One region of the Bradyrhizobium sp. RDM12 genome, then DNA from elsewhere that is predicted to be linked to it. Evidence: predicted binding sites of a transcription regulator. Region 1 holds the regulator's gene; each other region holds the start of a gene.
The links. The regulator HrcA, encoded in region 1, represses chaperone genes, less so after heat shock. The targets are predictions, from matches to a motif close to GTTAGCACTCNCNNNNNGNGAGTGCTAAC.

Region 1 (6,312 bases):
TGGGCCCAGAAGGCACCCGAACCGAAACCCCCTAAGATCAAACATTCGCGATATTGCGATGGTTGACGCTCATATAGGAGGGGGGGAGGGGCCCGCAAGGACCGAACCGCAAGTTTCGGCCGTGAAAACATTGGGTTTTAGAAGATCATATCTAGGCCTCTCCGCCCTTGCGGGTGGGGAAATATTAACAGGTTCGGCCATCTGCCAGCCCCGCCGCCGTGACTGACCCGGCCCTGTTACCGGCGCGCCAAACCCGCTAAAAGGCCGACCTGCCGGACAGCCTCGTCATGGGCTGCTTCTCATTGGGCTGCTTCGCGCGACAAAGCCGCCCAACCGCCGACCATCGAACGGCCCCAATGTGAACCAATCAGAGTGCCCATGAAGCTGACCCGCCCCCTCGCCGCGCTCGCCCTGCTCGTCGCCACAGCTCTTCCGGCGCTCGCCGCCGACGCCGTCTACCCGCCAGGCCTGCGCCTCGGCATGGTGCCGCTGGTTGGGCTGAACACGGCCAAGACCTTTCCTGGCTTCGAGAGCGAAGACGGCAGCGTCAAGGTGCTGATCACCGAGCTGCCGCCGGCGGCCTATGGCGAGGTCGTGGGCGCCTTCAACGCCAATCCGGCCGGCAGCAACGGCGTCAAGCCGGACAAGATCGAGACGCCCGCGGGCCTTGCCTATTTCACCACCGAGAGCGGCAAGGCCGGCACGACCCCGGTGAAGCGCTATTCGATGATCGTGCCGGGCGCCGGCTTCTCCGGCTACGTCGCCGTGCAGGTGCCCGAGAACGCGTCGAAGATCTACACCGATGAGGCGGTGCGGCAGATGTTTGCGACCGCCGTGACCCGCAAGGAGGTGTCGGCTGACGAGCAGATCGGGCTGATGCCGTTCAAGATCACCGATCTCGCCAGCTTCAAGGACATCCGCACGCTGGTCCCGGGCTCGAGCATCATCCTGGCCGACGGCAACGAGAGCTCGGGCTATGAATCGAAGCCGTTCATGGTCCTCGGCCTGATCGGCGCGACGCCGCAACAGGCTGACGACCGCGCCCGCTTTGCCCAGGAGGCGGCGCTCCAGATCCCCGGCCTGCGCGAGTCCCGCGTCACCATGTCGGAGCCGATCCGCATCAACGGCCAGCCGGGCTTCGAGACCCGGATCGACGGCGTCAGCGGCAAGGACAAGACGCCTGTGACCGTGGTGCAATGGATCCGCTTCGCGCCCGGCGGTGCTTCGCTCCGCATCATCGCCAGCGCGCCGCGCGACCAGTGGGCGGACGCCTTCACCCGCTTCCGCGCCGTGCGCGATGGCATCCAGCCCAAGGGCTAGTTTCTTGGGGCTGGAAGCCCAACCGCTCGCCAACGCCGGCTGCATTTTCGGGCTTTTGTTCGTACACGAACGGAACTAGGCTTCCCTCCACTGGATCACGTTTGAGGGGAGGCGGACGATGCTTAATCGACGACAGATCTTGACGGCGCTGGGGACCACGGCGCTCGCGGGCCTCGCTCCCACTGCGCTCTTCGCGGCGGCCACGATCAAGCCGGACGACGCGTCCGCGCTGCTCGTGATCGACGTGCAAAATTGTTTCCTGCCCGGCGGCAGCCTTGCGGTGAAGGAAGGCGAGCAGGTCGTGCCTGTGATCAACAAGATGGCGAAAGCGTTCTCGAACGTGGTGATGACGCAGGACTGGCATACGCCCGGCCACGTCTCGTTCGCTTCGGTGCATTCCGGCAAGAAGCCGTTCGAGACCATCGACCTGCCCTATGGCAAGCAGGTGCTGTGGCCCGACCATTGCGTGCAGGGCACCGACGGCGCCTCGCTGTCGAAGGATCTTTCGATCCCGCAGGCCGAGCTCATCATCCGCAAGGGCTTTCACAAGGACGTCGACAGCTATTCGGCGTTCCTCGAAGCCGACGGCAAGACCTCGACCGGGCTTGCCGGCTATCTCAAGGGCCGCAAGATCAAGCGCGTCTTCGTTGCCGGTCTTGCAACGGATTTCTGCGTCGCCTGGACCGCGCTCGATGCGCGCAAGGCGGGTTTTGAGGTCTATGTGGTGGAAGACGCCTGCCGCGGCATCGACAATCAGGGCTCGCTCGCGAAGGCCTGGGCCGATATGGCCAAGGCCGGCGTGAAGCGGATTCAGTCTGCGGATATCGCGGCGAGCGCGTAAGCGGCAGGTAAAACTGCAAGACCCTCATCCTGAGAGTCTGACTCAAAATAAGTCATTGGTATCTCAGGTTCTGGCCAAACGGCGGGAGAGCAGGCGGATACTGGCGATCAAGACCCAAGCTTCCGCGCTGGCGATGGTTGCCTCGAAGTCTTTGGCGAGCCGTCGGTTGCGGCCGAACCAGGCAAACGTGCGCTCGATGACCCAACGTCGAGGCTCGGCTTTGAACGTTCCAACGCTTTGCGAGCGGGTGACGATTTCAATCGTCCATTGGCCAAAATCAGCGATCGCATCGAGCAGCTTTGGGCCACGGTAGACACGATCGGCGAAGATGTGGCGCAGGGTGGGGAATAGACGGCCGATGATCCGCAACAGCGGGACTGCACCATGATTGTCTTGAACATTGGCGGCATGCACCTGCACAGCCAGCAAGGAGCCCTCGGTATCAGTGACGATATGACGCTTGCGTCCCTTGATCCGCTTCGCCATGTCAAACCCGCTTGGACCGCCACTTTCCGTGGTTTTCACACTCTGGCTGTCGATGACGCCAGCTGTTGGAACAGGCTTGCGTCCTTGTCGCTCGCGCACTCGTCGGACCAGCGCGTCGTTGACCGTGCGCCATAAGCCAGAACCGCGCCACTTGTAAAAATAATGCTGAACCGTCGAGTATGGCGGAAAGTCCTTCGGCAGCGCTCGCCATTGGCAGCCTCTGGCTCCAACGTAGAGGATTGCATTCACAATCACCCGCAGGCTGATCTTGCGCGGCCGGCCGCGCCGCGATCGTGCAGGTAGCAACGGCTCGATCAACTTCCATTCCGCGTCCGTCATGTCGCTTGCATAACGCAGTCCGTCGCGCCGATATTGCTGTCGGGTGGTTTCAGTCCAACTCATGTTGTGCTCCTTGAGTCTTCGCAAACACAAGGAATCACAACCGGCTGGAATCACTCAACTTTCTTTTTCGGTCAGGCTCTGAGGAGCGCGCCTCTTAGCGCGCGTCTCGAAGGATGGAAGGCCGGGATGCTAGAGCCGGGCCTGCATGGTTCGAGACGGCGCTCGCGCGCCTCCTCACCATGAGGATCAATCAGTTCGCCTCGTTGCTGTTCGCCGCGGGCGCGGGCTTGGCACCGCCCTTGGCGACGCCGACCAGCGCCGGACGCAGCACGCGATCGCCGATGGTGTAGCCGGCCTGCATGACCTGCACCACGGTGCCGGCGGGCACCGACGCATCGGGCACCTCGTACATCGCCTGCTGGAAGTTCGGATCGAACTTCTGGCCCTGCGGATCGAACTTCCTCACGCCGTGCTTTTCCAGCGCGTTGAGCAGCGAGCGCTCGGTGAGCTCGACGCCTTCGATCAGCGCGGTCAGGCCAGGGTCGGCGGCGGCACGCGCTTCGGCCGGAACGGCGTCAAGCGCGCGCTGAAGATTGTCGGCGATGTCGAGCACGTCGCGGGCAAAGCCGGTGACGCCGTAGAGCTTGGAGTCAGCGACCTCCTTGGCGGTGCGCTTGCGCAGATTTTCCATCTCGGCCAGCGTCCGCAGCATGCGGTCGCGCGCCTCGGCGGCTTCCCTCTGCAGCAATTCCACCGAACCCGGCTCGGGATCGTCGGGCATGATGTAGGGTTTTGACACCACCGGCTCGCCGGTCGCGGCAGTCGTGTCTTCAGGTTGCCGGTCTCGATCGGTCATCGGCTCTCTTTTCAAACTCGTCTTACAGGATTTTGCTGGCCCGGATATCGTGCTTCGGGCGCTGAAAATCAAGCGCCCGTGATCGGCCCAAATGCCGGTCAGCCCCCCAGCAGCCGGCTGACGATGCGGGCGGCGTAGTCCACGGTCGGGATCACACGGGCATAATTCAGCCGCGTCGGCCCGATCACGCCCAAAACGCCGACGATGCGGCCGGCGGCATCCCGATAGGGCGAGATGATGGTGGACGAGCCCGACAGCGAGAACAGCTTGTTCTCCGAACCGATGAAAATCCGCACGCCTTCGGCGGTTTCGGCGCGCCCCAGCAGGTCGATCACGCCACGCTTGGTCTCGAGATCGTCGAACAGCAGCCGCACCCGCTCGAGATCCTCCAGCGCGTGCAGATCCTCCAGCAGATTGGCGTGGCCGCGAACGATCAGCTGGCGGTCCTCATTCTCCCCGCCGGACCAGCTCGCAATCCCGGCCGAGATCACCTTTTGCGTCAATTGATCGAGCTCGGCACGAGCCTCCGCGAGCGCGGTTTCCAGCTCGAGTCGCGCCTCGGCGAGCGTCCGGCCGCGAATCCGCGAATTGAGGAAATTGCCGGCCTCGGTGATGGCCGAGGAGGGAACCCCCGGCGGTAGCGTGAGCACGCGGTTTTCGACCTGGCCATCCTCGCCGACCAGGATCACCAGCGCCTTCTCGGGTTCCAGCCGGACGAATTCGATGTGCTTCAGCCGGGTATTCGATTTCGGCGTCAGGACGACCGCCGCGGTGCGGGTGAGACCCGACAGCCGCGTCAGCGCCTGATCGAGCGCCGCCTCGACCGACTGCGCCTGCCCGACCGAGGTCAGCTGGCTTTGAATCGACTGCCGCTCGGCGTCGTTGAGATCGCCGACTTGCATCAGGGCGTCGACAAAGAAGCGCAAGCCGAGTTCCGTCGGCAACCGGCCGGCAGAGGTGTGGGGCGCATAGATGAGGCCGAGATGTTCCAGATCCGCCATGACGTTGCGGACCGAGGCCGGCGACAGTGGCATCGCGATCAGCCGCGATATGTTGCGCGAGCCAACCGGCTCGCCGGTCGCGAGATAGCTTTCGACAATTTGACGAAAGATGTCGCGGGAACGCTCGTTGAGCTGGGCAAGCCCTGGGGGCGGCGCGATCAGATGGATCGGATCGTGATGGGCCACAGCGGTAACTCCTCTCAGACGCTCATAATTTGTCCATCCCTGAGCGTTCTGACAAGCGTGGCGTTTGCGGGGTGGAAAACCGGGGGTGAAAAAGCCTTGTCGTCCCCCCTTGCCGCCCACCCTCACCCCACCTACAAGCACCGCGAACAGCCCTTTTCCGAGAGTTTTGGAGGATTTCCCATGCGGCCAAGCCGCCGTGCGCCCGACGAATTGCGCCCCGTGACGCTGGAGCGTGGCGTGGTCAAATACGCGGAAGGCTCGTGCCTGGTGAAATTCGGCGACACCCATGTGCTTGTCACCGCGACACTGGAAGACCGCCTGCCGCCCTGGCTGAAGGGCCAAGGCCGCGGCTGGGTCACCGCCGAATACGGCATGCTGCCGCGCGCGACCTCCGAACGCACCCGCCGCGAAGCTGCCGCCGGCAAGCAGAGCGGCCGCACCGTCGAGATTCAGCGCCTGATCGGGCGTTCGTTGCGCACCATCGTCGATCTCGAAGCGCTCGGTGAGCGCCAGATCACGGTCGATTGCGACGTACTCCAGGCCGACGGCGGCACCCGCACCGCCTCGATCACCGGTGCCTGGGTCGCGCTCGCCGACTGCATCAACTGGATGAAGACGCGCAACATGATCAAGGCCAATGTGATGCGCGACAACGTCGCCGCGATCTCCTGCGGCATCTATCAGGGCAAGCCGGTGCTGGATCTCGACTATGCCGAGGATTCCGAAGCCGAGACCGACGCCAATTTCGTCATGACCGGCGACGGCCGCATCATCGAGGTGCAGGGCACCGCGGAGCGCGAGGCGTTTACGCAGGACGAGTTCCTCGCGCTGATCGCCTTGGCGCAAAAGGGCATCGCGCGTCTCGTGGACTTGCAGAAACTGGCTGTCGCGTAGTCAATAGGCTCATGCACCGTCGAATCACCGGAAAGCTCGTCATCGCGACCCACAATCCCGGCAAGCTCGCCGAGATGAAGGAGCTGCTCGCGCCTCACGGTATCGAAGTGGTGTCGGCCGGCGAGCTCGGCCTGCCCGAGCCGGACGAGACCGGCAACGATTTCCGCACGAACGCCGCGATCAAGGCGATCGCGGCGGCGCAGGCGACGAAATTGCCCGCGTTCGCCGACGATTCCGGTATCGTGGTCGATGCGCTCGACGGCGCGCCCGGCATCTACAGCGCGCGCTGGGCCGGACCGTCCAAAGACTTCGCTGCCGCAATGGCGCAGATCGAACGCCTGTTGCAGGAGCGTGGCGCCACCAAGCCGGACCAGCGCAAGGCGCAT
Region 2 (6,312 bases), 950 kb from region 1:
TCGGGAGAGACGGAGAGCAAGGCCGCCAAAAGGGCGGTCGAACAAACCAGAAGCGCGCGCATTGACGAGATCCTCGAAGGAATGGAATCGGGCGCCACCGTAGTGGGTTTTGGCCGCCGGTTGAATCGGAAAGCGTGCAGCATGATCGGCAAAAAAGAAGGCCGCCCGGAGGCGGCCTTCGCAACGCGATCGGGTGAGGATCGGCTCAGAAGCCGCCCATGCCGCCGCCGGCCGGCTGCGGGCGGGTTTCCTTCTTCGGCGCCTCGGCGACCATCGCCTCGGTGGTCACCAGCAGGCCCGCCACGGAGGCGGCGTCCTGCAGCGCGGTGCGCACCACCTTGGCGGGATCGATGATGCCCTTCTCGATCATGTCGACATAGTCCTCGGTCTGGGCGTCGAAGCCGAAGGTCTCGGACTTGTTCTCGAGGATCTTGCCGACCACGATGGAGCCTTCCACGCCGGCATTCTCCGAGATCTGGCGGATCGGAGCTTCAAGCGCCTTCAGCACGATGTTGATGCCGGCCTGCACGTCGGCATTGGCGTTGGTGAGACGTCCCACAGCCTTCTTGGCGCGCAGCAGCGTCACGCCGCCGCCGGGGACGATGCCTTCCTGCACCGCGGCGCGGGTGGCGTTGAGCGCGTCCTCGACGCGGTCCTTCTTCTCCTTGACCTCGATCTCGGTGGCACCGCCGACGCGGATCACCGCGACGCCGCCGGCGAGCTTGGCGAGACGCTCCTGGAGTTTCTCACGGTCGTAGTCCGAGGTAGTCTCCTCGATCTGGGCCTTGATCTGACCGACGCGGGCCTCGATCTCCGGCTTCTTGCCGGCGCCCTTGACGATCGTGGTGTTCTCCTTGTCGATCACGACCTTGCCGGCACGACCGAGCATCTTCACCGTGACGTTCTCGAGCTTCATGCCGAGATCTTCGGAGATCAGCTGACCGCCGGTCAGGATCGCGAGGTCTTCCAGCATGGCCTTGCGGCGATCACCGAACCCCGGCGCCTTGACGGCGGCGACCTTGAGGCCGCCACGCAGGCGGTTGACGACCAGGGTCGCCAGCGCCTCGCCCTCGACGTCCTCGGCGATGATGACGAGCGGCTTGCCCGACTGCACCACGGCTTCCAGCACCGGCAGCATGGCCTGCAGGCCGGAGAGCTTCTTCTCGTGCAGGAGGATGTAAGCATCCTCGAGCTCGGCGGTCATCTTCTCGGGGTTGGTCACGAAATAGGGGCTGAGATAGCCGCGGTCGAACTTCATGCCCTCGACGATGTCGACTTCGGTGTCGAGCGACTTGTTTTCCTCGACGGTGATGACGCCCTCGTTGCCGACCTTCTGCATCGCCTGCGCGATCATCTTGCCGATGGCGGTATCGCCATTGGCCGAGATGGTGCCGACCTGGGCGACCTCGGAGGAGGCGGCGACCGGCTTGGCCCGCTTCTCGATGTCCTTGACCACGGCCGTCACGGCAATATCGATCCCCCGCTTGAGGTCCATCGGGTTCATGCCGGCGGCAACCGCCTTGGCGCCTTCGCGCACGATGGCTTGGGCCAGCACGGTCGCGGTGGTGGTGCCGTCGCCGGCGAGGTCGTTGGTCTTGGAGGCGACCTCACGCACCATCTGGGCGCCCATGTTCTCGAACTTGTCCTCGAGCTCGATCTCCTTGGCGACGGTGACGCCGTCCTTGGTGATGCGAGGCGCGCCGAACGACTTCTCGATGACGACGTTGCGGCCCTTGGGGCCGAGCGTCACCTTGACGGCGTTGGCGAGAATGTCGACGCCGCGCAGCATGCGATCGCGTGCGTCTCCGGAAAACTTGACGTCCTTGGCAGCCATGGTCTGCAACCCCTGTTATGTCGTGATGTGTCTTGTTTGGTGGTGTGCCGTGGAATGATGGATGCCCGGACCTGACGACCCGGGCATGGTATTCAGCGGCTGTTCAGGCGTTCGGCCTTAGGCCATCACACCCATGATGTCCGACTCCTTCATGATCAGGAGCTCATCGTTGTCGATCTTGACCTCGGTGCCCGACCACTTGCCGAACAGCACGCGGTCGCCGACCTTCAGGTCGATCGGGATCAGCTTGCCAGCCTCGTCGCGGCCGCCGGGGCCGACGGCGACGACTTCGCCCTGGGACGGCTTTTCCTTGGCGGTGTCGGGGATGATGATGCCGCCCTTGGTCTTTTCCTCGGCATCGATACGTTTGACCACGACACGGTCATGCAGCGGACGAAATTTGGACTTAGCCATGACGTTTCCCTTTGGAGGCTGGGTTTTCCGAAAGCAGCGGAAGTGGGTGAGGGCGGCGCTCCCGTCCACCCTCTGCCCGAGGATCGAACGGTACGCTTAGCAATCGGTCTTTCCGAGTGCTAATAGTGCGCCCGGAAATATGGCTTGGCCGCGATCCTGTCAAGCAAAGGTGGTTAAGCGATTGGTGAGGCGGATATAGCATGGTGTCTACGGAAGCTGGATTCCGGTGCGGGCGTATATTAGGACGTCATTGCTCTGGCAGCGGTTTTACGCTTGGCTGCGGGAGGGTGCGGCCATGGACTTGTTTGGGGGAATGCCATGATCAGTTCAGCTCACGCGCGCACGATTGCCAATCTGGCGGCGGCCTCTTGCCTGGCGCTGCTGCTCGGCGCCTGCGGCGGCGGCACGAGCCTGCCGTCCTTCTCCTCCTCCCAGCCGGCGTCCGAGGCCGAGCCGGGCGCCGGGCCGGAAATGCCGGCCTCGATCCGCGCCGACGAGATCGTTGGCCGCTGGGGCCTTGCCTCGTTCCAGAACCCGGCCGACCGCGCTCGCACCGAGGCGGCCGCGCGGGCCCAGTGCAAAAATCCCTACGTGATCGGCGCCGGTTCCTCCGGCGGCGTGATCATGCATCTCGCCGACCAGGCCACGCCGCAGGAACTGCGGCTGAAGGGCTCGCCGAGCGGCAAGAATTATATCGGCCCCTCCGGCCCGACGCCGGGCGAGCAGGACCGCGAGATCGTCTCCTTCGACGGCCGGGTCATGATCACCCGCTTCGTCGACAAGGACGCCGCCACCCGCTACGGCAACATGGTCTACGTCCGCTGCGCGCCGAGGGCGTAGTAGAGTTAGCCAAGACGCATACTGCACCCTCGCCCTTGTGGGAGAGGGTGGCTTCGCTGCAAGCGAAGCCGGGTGAGGGTTCTTTCCGCGAGTCCAACGCTCATTGAATTCGCCGAGGCAAACCCTCATCCGGCGCTTCGCGCCACCTTCTCCCACAAGGGGAGAAGGGAAGGCAGTCTCGCAACGACGGCAAACAAAAAACGCCGGCTCGCGCCGGCGTTTTGTTTTCCTCTCGATCGCGTTCGCTTAATCGAACAGCGCGTCGATGTCGTCCTGCGAGGCGTGGCCGACGTCGCCGGCGAGCTTCGGGCCGTTGAGCAGCTTGTCGTCCTCGCTGCGGGTATCGACCTGCGCCGGCACGTGGGCCTTGATGGCGTCGACGCCGCCCCAGATTTCCATCATCGCATTGATGTGCTGCTCGATGAACTTCATCGTGCCCATCACCTTGCTGATGCGCTGGCCGGTCAGGTCCTGGAAGTTGCAGGCTTCGAAGATCGAGATCACGCGTTCCTGGATGTCGTCGGCGAGCCGCTTCTGCTGGTCGGCCGATTGCACCTTGGACATCGCGCTGGCCGCCTGGTCGATCGATTCCGCGGCTTCGAGGATCTGCTGGGTCGCCTGTTCGGTGCCTCCGACCACCGCGCCGAGCTCGCCATTGACCTTGGCCATTTCGCCGCCGTCAAAGCTCTTGCCGTGCAGCGTCGCGATCTCGCGCTTGGTGCGGTCGATGGCGTCATGAATGAGGTCGAGCTCGACCTTCAGCTTCTCGCATTGCTCGATCTGCGCCCGATAGGTCTCGAGCATCGTGCGGGCGTCGGAAAGCTCCTGGTTGGTGGAGGCGTCGATCGCCGCCATGGCTGCGCTGCCGGACATGGGCACAGTGCCCTTTGCCATCTGTGCGCGGATCGCGCGCAGCTCCGCCATAATCTCGGTATGCATCGGGCCTGCCTCTTCTGCTACGTCAAGAATTGGCATCTCGCCACCGGCGATATCCTCGACACGAAAACGCTTGCGGTGAACAGCCATCAGGAACTCCCCCCACCTCACTCACGCGTCTTTGTAGGCAGAACCGATTTAACACGAGGTTCACGGCAGGAACCGTTGTGCGGCCGCGCGCGACGGCATGCAAACACGCGATTAACCATGAGGCTGCGCCCTTCATCGAAAATAAACGCTGATCGCCAAATTGCCCCGCCGCTCGCGACGTGGTGAATCCAAACGCGGCTTCCGTTTACCAAACGAAACGGAGTTTGCTCTTTATTGACCACGTCGAGGACGCGGACAGCAAGCCGCGTTCGGCGGCGAACGCAACGAGACGAAACAGTACAGAGTACGTCGATGTTCAAGAAAATGTCTGTCGCGCTGCTCGGCAGCGCTTGCGCCTTCATTGCCGGCGCCGATCGCGCGAGCGCCTTCGACAATACGGTGCCGAACGATCCGCCCGCGGTGCTTTACCAGCCGCAGGTGCCGCCGGCGCCGGTGCGCATCGCCTCCAACGCAAATATGGGCGGTGGCTTCATCGAGTTCCTGTTCGGCGATGGACCCGGCCGCGGTTCGGCCTATGCGCCGCAGCAGCCGATCTATCAGCAGCAGCCCGCTTACAACGATCCACGCCGCCTGCCGCCGATGGGCGAGCCGCAGATGCAGGGTGGATATCAGCAGGGCGCGGGTCTCCAGCAGGAGGCCATCGATCCGCGGCAGCGTCCGTTCGATCCGAAATTCGAGAAACAACTTGTTGACTACAGCGGCAAGGAAAGTGCCGGCACGATCGTGGTCGATTCCAACAACAAGTTTCTCTATCTCGTCGAGGGCAACGGCCGGGCGATGCGCTACGGCATCGGCGTCGGACGCGAGGGTTTCACCTGGAGCGGCGTGAAGTCGATCACGGCCAAGCGCGAATGGCCGGATTGGACGCCGCCGGCGGAAATGATCGCCCGCCGTCCCGATCTGCCGCGGCACATGGAAGGCGGCCCGGAAAACCCGCTGGGCGCGCGCGCGATGTATCTGGGCTCCACGCTCTACCGCATTCACGGCTCCAACGAGCCCTGGACCATCGGCACCAATGTCTCCTCCGGCTGCATCCGCATGCGCAACGAGGACGTCATCGACCTCTACGGTCGTGTCAATGTCGGCACCAAGGTCGTGGTGATGTGATCACCTGATGTTTCGAATGGAAACGGCCGCCTCATCGGCGGCCGTTGTTGTTTGGCGGCTCAGAGCAGCCTCACGCGTAATCGCTGCCGCCGTCGTCTCCGCCGCCGAAGTCGCTGTCGTCGGCTACGTCCATATTGCCGTTGTCGTTGTTATCGTCGTCCTGATCGTCGCCGTCGCGATCGTTCGAGGCCTGGTCGAAGAAGCCCTGCTGAGAATCCTGGCGCAGATCCCGGCTCGCCCCGATGTCGTTGAGGCCGGCATCGCGCGCGAGCGAGCTGCCGGACTGGTCGCCGCTCCAGGGGCTGCCACCCCCGCCGCGTTCCTCGATGATATTGGTGTCGCCAAAAGCCTGATGCGATCCGCCGCCCATCATGCCGCGGATGCTGGAGAGCAGCAGCGAGCCGCCGACCATGCCGGCTGCGGCCGCGGCCGCCGTGCCCAGGAACGAACCGCCGCCACCGCCGACCGGGGGTGCGCCGTAGCCACCCTGACCCTGTCCGTAAGCCTGACCATAGGGCGGCTGGCCGTAGCCCGGCTGGGCCTGCTGCATCGCCTGGCCGCTGTTCCAGACCGGCCGCTGCTCGCGCGGCGGCACGTTCGGAACCGAGCCGCGCGACGGGCTCGAGCCGAACAGCGTGTCTCGCATGGTGTCGAGGAAGCCGCCGGACTGGGGCTGCTCCGGCGCGTGGGCCGCTTCCAGCTCCTGGATCCGGTTATGCGCGCGCTTCAGCGCTTCGTCCTGCAACAGCGTGGTCTGCACCAGCGCATAGACTGCGCCCGGCGCCTTGCGTAGGCCGTCCGAAATCGCGGCGATCGCGTCGGGATCGCGCGGTGCATTTTCCAGTTTTGAGAGCCGGTCGAAAAGCTCGTCGACGAGCTGGCGTTCCTGCGGCGTCATGATCTGTCTCCCTCGCGCGAAACAAGCGCAAGCGGGATGTAGGGTTCCGTTGTGGTCCCAACAGTGCTGGCCGGATTAAATTTCGGTATGCGACAGACTGCCCGCGGGCTCGATTTCGCCGGTTTCATCCCAATGTCACATGGCTGGCTGCGAGAAGCTGGGCAAAGGCGTC
Region 3 (6,312 bases), 3.0 Mb from region 1:
GCGGTCGGCGACGCCGTCGCCTACATGGCCGGCCTGCCGCTCGACGCCAACGTGCTGACCATGACCGTGATGGCGACCAAGATGCCGTTCGTGGGACGCGGCTAGTCGATACTCTCGCGCCCCGGACGCAGCGCGGCATGCAATGACGCGCTGCTGAGCCGGGGCCCATCTCTCTCCGACGTCATTCGCGGCAACGTGGGTCCCGGCTCGGCGGCGCACCGCTTGCGCGCTGCACCGCGTCCGGGACACGAGACCTTCCCCTACTCCAAGCTCTCCACCTGCCGCAGGCTGGGGAACAGCTTCATCCACAGCAACGCCACCGCGACGGTGCAGACGCCGCCGAGCACGGCGGCGGGCATGGCGCCGAACAACGCCGCGGTCAGCCCGCTCTCGAACTGGCCGAGCTGGTTCGAGGCGTTGATGAAGAGGAAATTGACCGCGCCGACGCGGCCGCGCATCTCGTCGGGGGTGGCGAGCTGCACCAGCGAGAAGCGGATCACGACACTGATCGTGTCGGCGGCACCGAGCACGGCGAGCGACAGCACCGACAGCCACATCCAGGATGACAGCGCGAACACGATCGTGGCGACCCCGAACACAATCACCGCCTGGAACATGCGCAGGCCCACATGCCGCGTGATGGCGTGGCGCGCCAGCACCGTCGTCATCAGCAGCGCGCCCACGGCTGGCGCTGCCCGCAACACGCCGAGTCCCATCGGGCCGGTCTGGAGAATGTCGCGGGCATAGATCGGCAGCAGCGCGGTGACGCCGCCGAACAGCACCGCAAACAAATCAAGCGAAATGGTGCCGAGGATCGCCGGATTGCTGCGGATGAAGCGAACGCCGGCAAAGATATTGTCCGAGCTCGTTCCCTCCTTCGCGACCGCCTGCGGACGCGGCCGGATGAAGCCGGTCAAAATCATCCCGAGAATCCAGAACAGCAGCATCACGGAATAGGCGAGATGCGGCGCGATCGCATAGGCAAAGCCGCCGAGCGCGGGCCCGGTGATGGTTGCGACCTGGCCTGCGCCACTCGCGACCGCCGTTGCGCGCTGGAGCGAGCCCTGCGGCGCGATCAAAGGCAAGAGCGCCGCCGTGGTCGGGCTCTCGAAGGCGCCGGCGATGCCGAGCACGAAGGTGGCGACGAAAATCTGCACCTCGCTGACGGCGCCGAGATAGGTGATCCCTGCGAGATAGAGCGCGGTCGCGGCCTCCACGAGCTGGCAGAGCTGGACCACGCGCTTGCGCTCAAAGCGGTCGGCCGCGTGGCCGGCGACGAAGACCAGCAGCGCGGTCGGCGCGAATTGCACGAGCCCGACCATGCCGAGGTCGAAAGCCGAGCCGGTGAGGTCGTAAATCTGCCAGCCGATCGCGACCGCCGCGATCTGGCTGGAAAAGCGTGACAGGCTGCGCGAGAGCAGGAAGAACAGGAAGGCGCGGTGGCGGAGGAGCTCACCGGCGCTGACCGCCGGACCGGCTGAAACTGGCTGTTCTGGCATCGCCTGTTCGGTCACGCTCGGCTGGTCCGCCCCTGGTATCGACGCGCCCCGCGTGGCTGACGCGGGCCTGCTTGTCAACAACGCGCCGCTCCCGCGACCATCCGGCATTGCGTTTGCAACGCCCGCGCGGCCATAATCACGGGGGCTTTGGGGACATCATGCTACGGCTGCAATCGACACTCGGCGTTTTCGCATTGCTGCTGATCGCCTTCGCGCTGGCGGAGAATCGCCGCGCGGTCTCGCTTCGGCAGGCGCTGATCGGCCTGGTCGTGACTTTCGCCACTGCGATCGTGCTGCTGAAGGTGCCGATCGTGGCGCATGCCTTCGGCGCCATCAATGACGCGGTCGGCGCCATTTCCGCGGCCTCGCGGGCCGGCTCCTCCTTCGTGTTCGGCTATGTCGGCGGCGGTCCCCTGCCCTTCGTGCTGAAGGCGCCGGGCGCCGATTTCGTTCTGGCGTTTCAGGCGCTGCCGATCGTGCTGGTGATGAGCGTGCTGACGACGCTGTTGTTCTATTGGCGCGTGCTGCCGCCGATCGTCCGCGGCATGGCCTGGCTGCTCGAGCGCACGCTCGGCGTCGGCGGTGCGGTCGGGCTCTCGACCGCCGCCAACATCTTCCTCGGCATGGTCGAAGCGCCGCTGTTCGTGCGGCCCTATCTGGCCCAGATGAGCCGCAGCGAATTGTTCCTGGTGATGACCGGCGGCATGGCGGGCATCGCAGGCACCGTGCTGGTGCTCTATGCGACTCTCCTCGCCCCTCTCATCCCGGATTCCGCCGCGCATTTCGTCATCGCCTCGGTGCTGGGCGCGCCGGCCGCGATCCTCGTCAGCCTGATCATGGTGCCGGAGACCTCGGACAAGCGCACCGGCGGCGCGCTGGAAGATCCGGAGATGGAGGTGTCCAGCACGATGGATGCGATCGTCAAAGGCACGAGCGCGGGGATCGAACTGCTCATCAACATCGTCGCAATGCTGCTGGTGCTGGTGGCGCTGGTCTATCTCGTCAACGCCATCCTCGGCCTGCTGCCAAACATCGGCGGCGCCGCGATCTCGTTGCAACGCCTGCTGGGGCGCGTGATGGCGCCGGTGTGCTGGCTGATGGGATTGCCATGGGATCAGGCCGTGACCGCAGGCAGCCTGATGGGCACGAAAACCGTGCTCAACGAGCTGATCGCCTATGTCGACTTCTCGAAACTGCCGCCGGGTACGCTCGATCCGCGCTCGCGCCTGATCATGCTCTACGCCATGTGCGGCTTCGCCAATTTCGCCAGCCTCGGCATCATGATCGGCGGCTTAGGGGTGATGGCGCCGGAGCGGCGCGACGAGATCAATGCGCTCGGACTGAAGTCGATCGTGTCGGGGACGCTGACGACGTGTCTGATGGGCGCGATCGTGGGGGTGTTGACTTAGATCTCTCCACCGTCGTTGCGAGCGCAGCGAAGCAATCCAGAAAAGCATCTGCGGAAATAGTTTGGATTGCTTCGTCGGATCAGCGCAAAATGGCTTCGCAATTTTGTCGCGAGCTCCTCGCAATGACGGCGGAGAGAGACGCGCGGCCTACGCCTTCAACTCCACCGTCCTGAACTCTGCCGGCAGGATCACTTCAAGCAATTCCACGTCATCCGAGTAATCCAAGATCATGTGCTTGATCTTCGGCGGCTGGGTCCAAGCGCTGCCTTCCTGCATCAAGGTCTCGCCCTGCCCGTCCATGTAGGTCTTCACCCAGCCTTTGAGCACGTAGACCATCTGGAAGTCGACGTCGTGGAAGTGCAGCTTTGATACTTCGGCCGGATCGCAGGGGCCTTGTAGGCGAATGACGTGGGCTTGCGCAAGGCCGTGGCTTGCAGCGGCGATGCCGAGGTCGCGGTATTTTGCGTAGGCGCGCAGGCCATCGGCTTTGAAATCTTCCTCGCGGTGATGGCTGATGGCGATGCGCTGCTTCGGGCGCGCGGGTTTCTTCGTTGCGGTCTTCGTTGTCGTCTTGGCGGGTGTCGTGCGCACCTTGGCCTTCACTGCCTTGCGCGCGGAGGATCGCGCGGCGGATTTGGCGCTGCTCTGCTTCTTCACCGCCGTTTGGGCTGCGCTGCGCGATTTTGTTTTCTTGTTGGTTTTCTTGGCCATGGGCCGGCCTCCCTGTTGTTGTGCGAGGAGGCTAACACGGAAAAAGGTCCGTAGGGCGGGCAAAGCGGAAGCGTGCCCACCATTGCAAATGGAAGCGGAGAGATGGCGGGCAGTGCGCACCTTTGCCCATCCTGCGACACCGACGTTGCCGCCTTCAATTCAGCCGGAACACGCCATCCACGGAGCGCAGCTCGGCCGGCTTGATCAGCTTGGAATGGGCCACCGTCACCGAATGCAGCGGGCCGTCGAGCTTCTCGGTCCAGAACGCCAGGAAATCCTTTAGCGCCGGAAATTTCGGAAACATGTCGTAGTTCTGCCAGACGTAAGTCTGAAGCAGCGAGGATGATCCGGCATCCGATAAAGAATCTGCGCCGTCGTCAGTCCGTAACCCAATAGCTGTTTCCGGAAATCATCGGAAACGGCCCCACTCGGCAAGCCCATGCCAACCTCCTTTGCAGGAGCGCATTCATGGGGTGGCTTGGTCGGTGCGCCCTACGAGCCACCCGGACTGATGCGCTCACATGAGAGAAATGTGACGCAAACTGACAACCCATCTCAAGCCCAAAAGTTTAACAAGCTGTTGAAATTCAATGCGTTAGCAGCAGATCGCGCCCCGTGCTAATACGGTGGTGAAGGCCGGTTAACGATGGTCAAGAAAGTTGGCAGACCGAGCGCCGGAGTGCTTATTTTTCTGCTAGAAGCTCTTGCCCCCGCAAAAATCCTGTCCTATTTGAACCATGCCTGTGTAGCACTCACGGGCATCGATTGCTAACAACCCCAGAAATCATCAACCCGAGCAATTGCTTAGGAGGACTGCATGAACTTCCGTCCGCTTCACGACCGCGTCGTGGTCAAGCGCATTGACGCAGAAGAGAAGACCGCTGGCGGCATCATCATTCCCGACACTGCCAAGGAAAAGCCGTCCCAGGGCGAAATCGTCGCCGTGGGCCCGGGTGGCCGTGACGAAGCCGGCAAGCTGATCCCGATCGACCTGAAGGTCGGCGACCGCGTGCTGTTCGGCAAGTGGTCCGGCACCGAGGTCAAGATCGACAACGTCGACCTGCTGATCATGAAGGAAAGCGACATCATGGGCGTCCTCGACGTCCCCGCTTCCAAGAAGAAGGCGGCCTAACAGCCCCCTCCCGCACCCAGATCAACACCTAAGGAAAAATCCAGATGGCAGCTAAAGAAGTCAAATTCTCCGTCGACGCGCGCGACCGCATGCTGCGCGGCGTCGACATCCTCGCCAACGCGGTGAAGGTGACGCTGGGCCCGAAGGGCCGCAACGTCGTGCTCGACAAGTCGTTCGGCGCTCCCCGCATCACCAAGGACGGCGTCACCGTCGCCAAGGAGATCGAGCTCGAGGACAAGTTCGAGAACATGGGCGCGCAGATGGTGCGCGAAGTCGCCTCCAAGTCCGCTGACGCGGCCGGCGATGGCACCACCACCGCCACCGTTCTGGCGGCTGCGATCGTCCGTGAAGGCGCCAAGTCGGTTGCCGCCGGCATGAACCCGATGGACCTCAAGCGCGGCATCGACCTCGCGGTCGAAGCCGTCGTCGCGGACCTTCAGAAGAACTCGAAGAAGGTCACCTCGAACGACGAGATCGCCCAGGTCGGCACCATCTCCGCCAACGGCGATGCCGAGATCGGCAAGTTCCTCTCCGACGCCATGAAGAAGGTCGGCAACGAGGGTGTCATCACCGTCGAGGAAGCCAAGTCGCTCGAGACCGAACTCGACGTCGTCGAGGGCATGCAGTTCGACCGCGGCTACATCTCGCCCTACTTCGTCACCAACGCCGACAAGATGCGCGTTGAGATGGACGACGCCTACATCCTCATCAACGAGAAGAAGCTCTCCTCGCTGAACGAGCTGCTCCCGCTGCTCGAGGCCGTGGTGCAGACCGGCAAGCCGCTGGTCATCGTCGCCGAGGACGTCGAAGGCGAGGCGCTCGCGACCTTGGTCGTGAACCGTCTGCGCGGTGGTCTGAAGGTCGCGGCCGTCAAGGCTCCGGGCTTCGGCGATCGCCGCAAGGCCATGCTGCAGGACATCGCGATCCTGACCGGCGGCCAGGCGATCTCGGAAGATCTCGGCATCAAGCTCGAGAACGTCACGCTCAACATGCTCGGTCGCGCCAAGAAGGTGATGATCGACAAGGAGAACACCACGATCGTCAACGGCGCCGGCAAGAAGGCCGACATCGAGGCGCGCGTGGCCCAGATCAAGGCACAGATCGAGGAAACCACCTCGGACTACGACCGTGAGAAGCTCCAGGAGCGTCTCGCCAAGCTCGCTGGCGGCGTCGCGGTGATCCGCGTCGGCGGCGCGACCGAAGTCGAGGTGAAGGAGCGCAAGGATCGCGTTGATGACGCGATGCATGCGACCCGCGCGGCTGTGGAAGAAGGCATCGTCCCGGGCGGCGGCGTCGCCCTGCTCCGTGCTTCCGAGCAGCTCAAGGGCCTGCGCACCAAGAACGACGACCAGAAGACCGGCGTCGAGATCGTGCGCAAGGCGCTCTCCGCGCCCGCTCGCCAGATCGCCATCAATGCCGGTGAAGACGGCTCGGTGATCGTCGGCAAGGTGCTGGAGAACAAGTCGTACGCTTTCGGCTTCGACTCCCAGACCGGTGAGTACGGCGACCTCGTCAAGAAGGGCATCATCGACCCGACCAAGGTGGTCCGTACCGCGATCCA

Region 2: the regulator HrcA is predicted to act here: its motif matches at 2,344-2,372, upstream of ACTGJ9_RS10120 (co-chaperone GroES).
Region 3: the regulator HrcA is predicted to act here: its motif matches at 4,364-4,392, upstream of ACTGJ9_RS20290 (co-chaperone GroES).

What each region holds. Positions count from the first base shown of each region.
Region 1 covers NZ_CM133064.1:1,178,085-1,184,396, forward strand. Annotated here, with positions in the region: gene ACTGJ9_RS05540 (hypothetical protein) at 379-1,320, shown strand; gene pncA (bifunctional nicotinamidase/pyrazinamidase) at 1,439-2,161, shown strand; gene ACTGJ9_RS05550 (IS5 family transposase) at 2,225-3,049, opposite strand; gene grpE (nucleotide exchange factor GrpE) at 3,240-3,845, opposite strand; gene hrcA (heat-inducible transcriptional repressor HrcA) at 3,944-5,032, opposite strand; gene rph (ribonuclease PH) at 5,213-5,926, shown strand; gene rdgB (RdgB/HAM1 family non-canonical purine NTP pyrophosphatase) at 5,938-6,312, shown strand, end outside.
Region 2 covers NZ_CM133064.1:2,124,830-2,131,141, forward strand. Annotated here, with positions in the region: gene ACTGJ9_RS10110 (hypothetical protein) at 1-62, opposite strand, end outside; gene groL (chaperonin GroEL) at 206-1,834, opposite strand; gene ACTGJ9_RS10120 (co-chaperone GroES) at 1,952-2,248, opposite strand; gene ACTGJ9_RS10125 (hypothetical protein) at 2,567-3,088, shown strand; gene ACTGJ9_RS10130 (protein phosphatase CheZ) at 3,335-4,114, opposite strand; gene ACTGJ9_RS10135 (L,D-transpeptidase) at 4,427-5,242, shown strand; gene ACTGJ9_RS10140 (DUF2076 domain-containing protein) at 5,313-6,140, opposite strand; gene ACTGJ9_RS10145 (ChbG/HpnK family deacetylase) at 6,265-6,312, opposite strand, start outside.
Region 3 covers NZ_CM133064.1:4,199,580-4,205,891, reverse strand. Annotated here, with positions in the region: gene ACTGJ9_RS20315 (SDR family oxidoreductase) at 1-105, shown strand, start outside; gene ACTGJ9_RS20310 (MFS transporter) at 261-1,499, opposite strand; gene ACTGJ9_RS20305 (NupC/NupG family nucleoside CNT transporter) at 1,658-2,908, shown strand; gene ACTGJ9_RS20300 (cupin domain-containing protein) at 3,056-3,619, opposite strand; partial or broken gene ACTGJ9_RS20295 (usg protein) at 3,774-4,060, opposite strand; gene ACTGJ9_RS20290 (co-chaperone GroES) at 4,437-4,751, shown strand; gene groL (chaperonin GroEL) at 4,796-6,312, shown strand, end outside.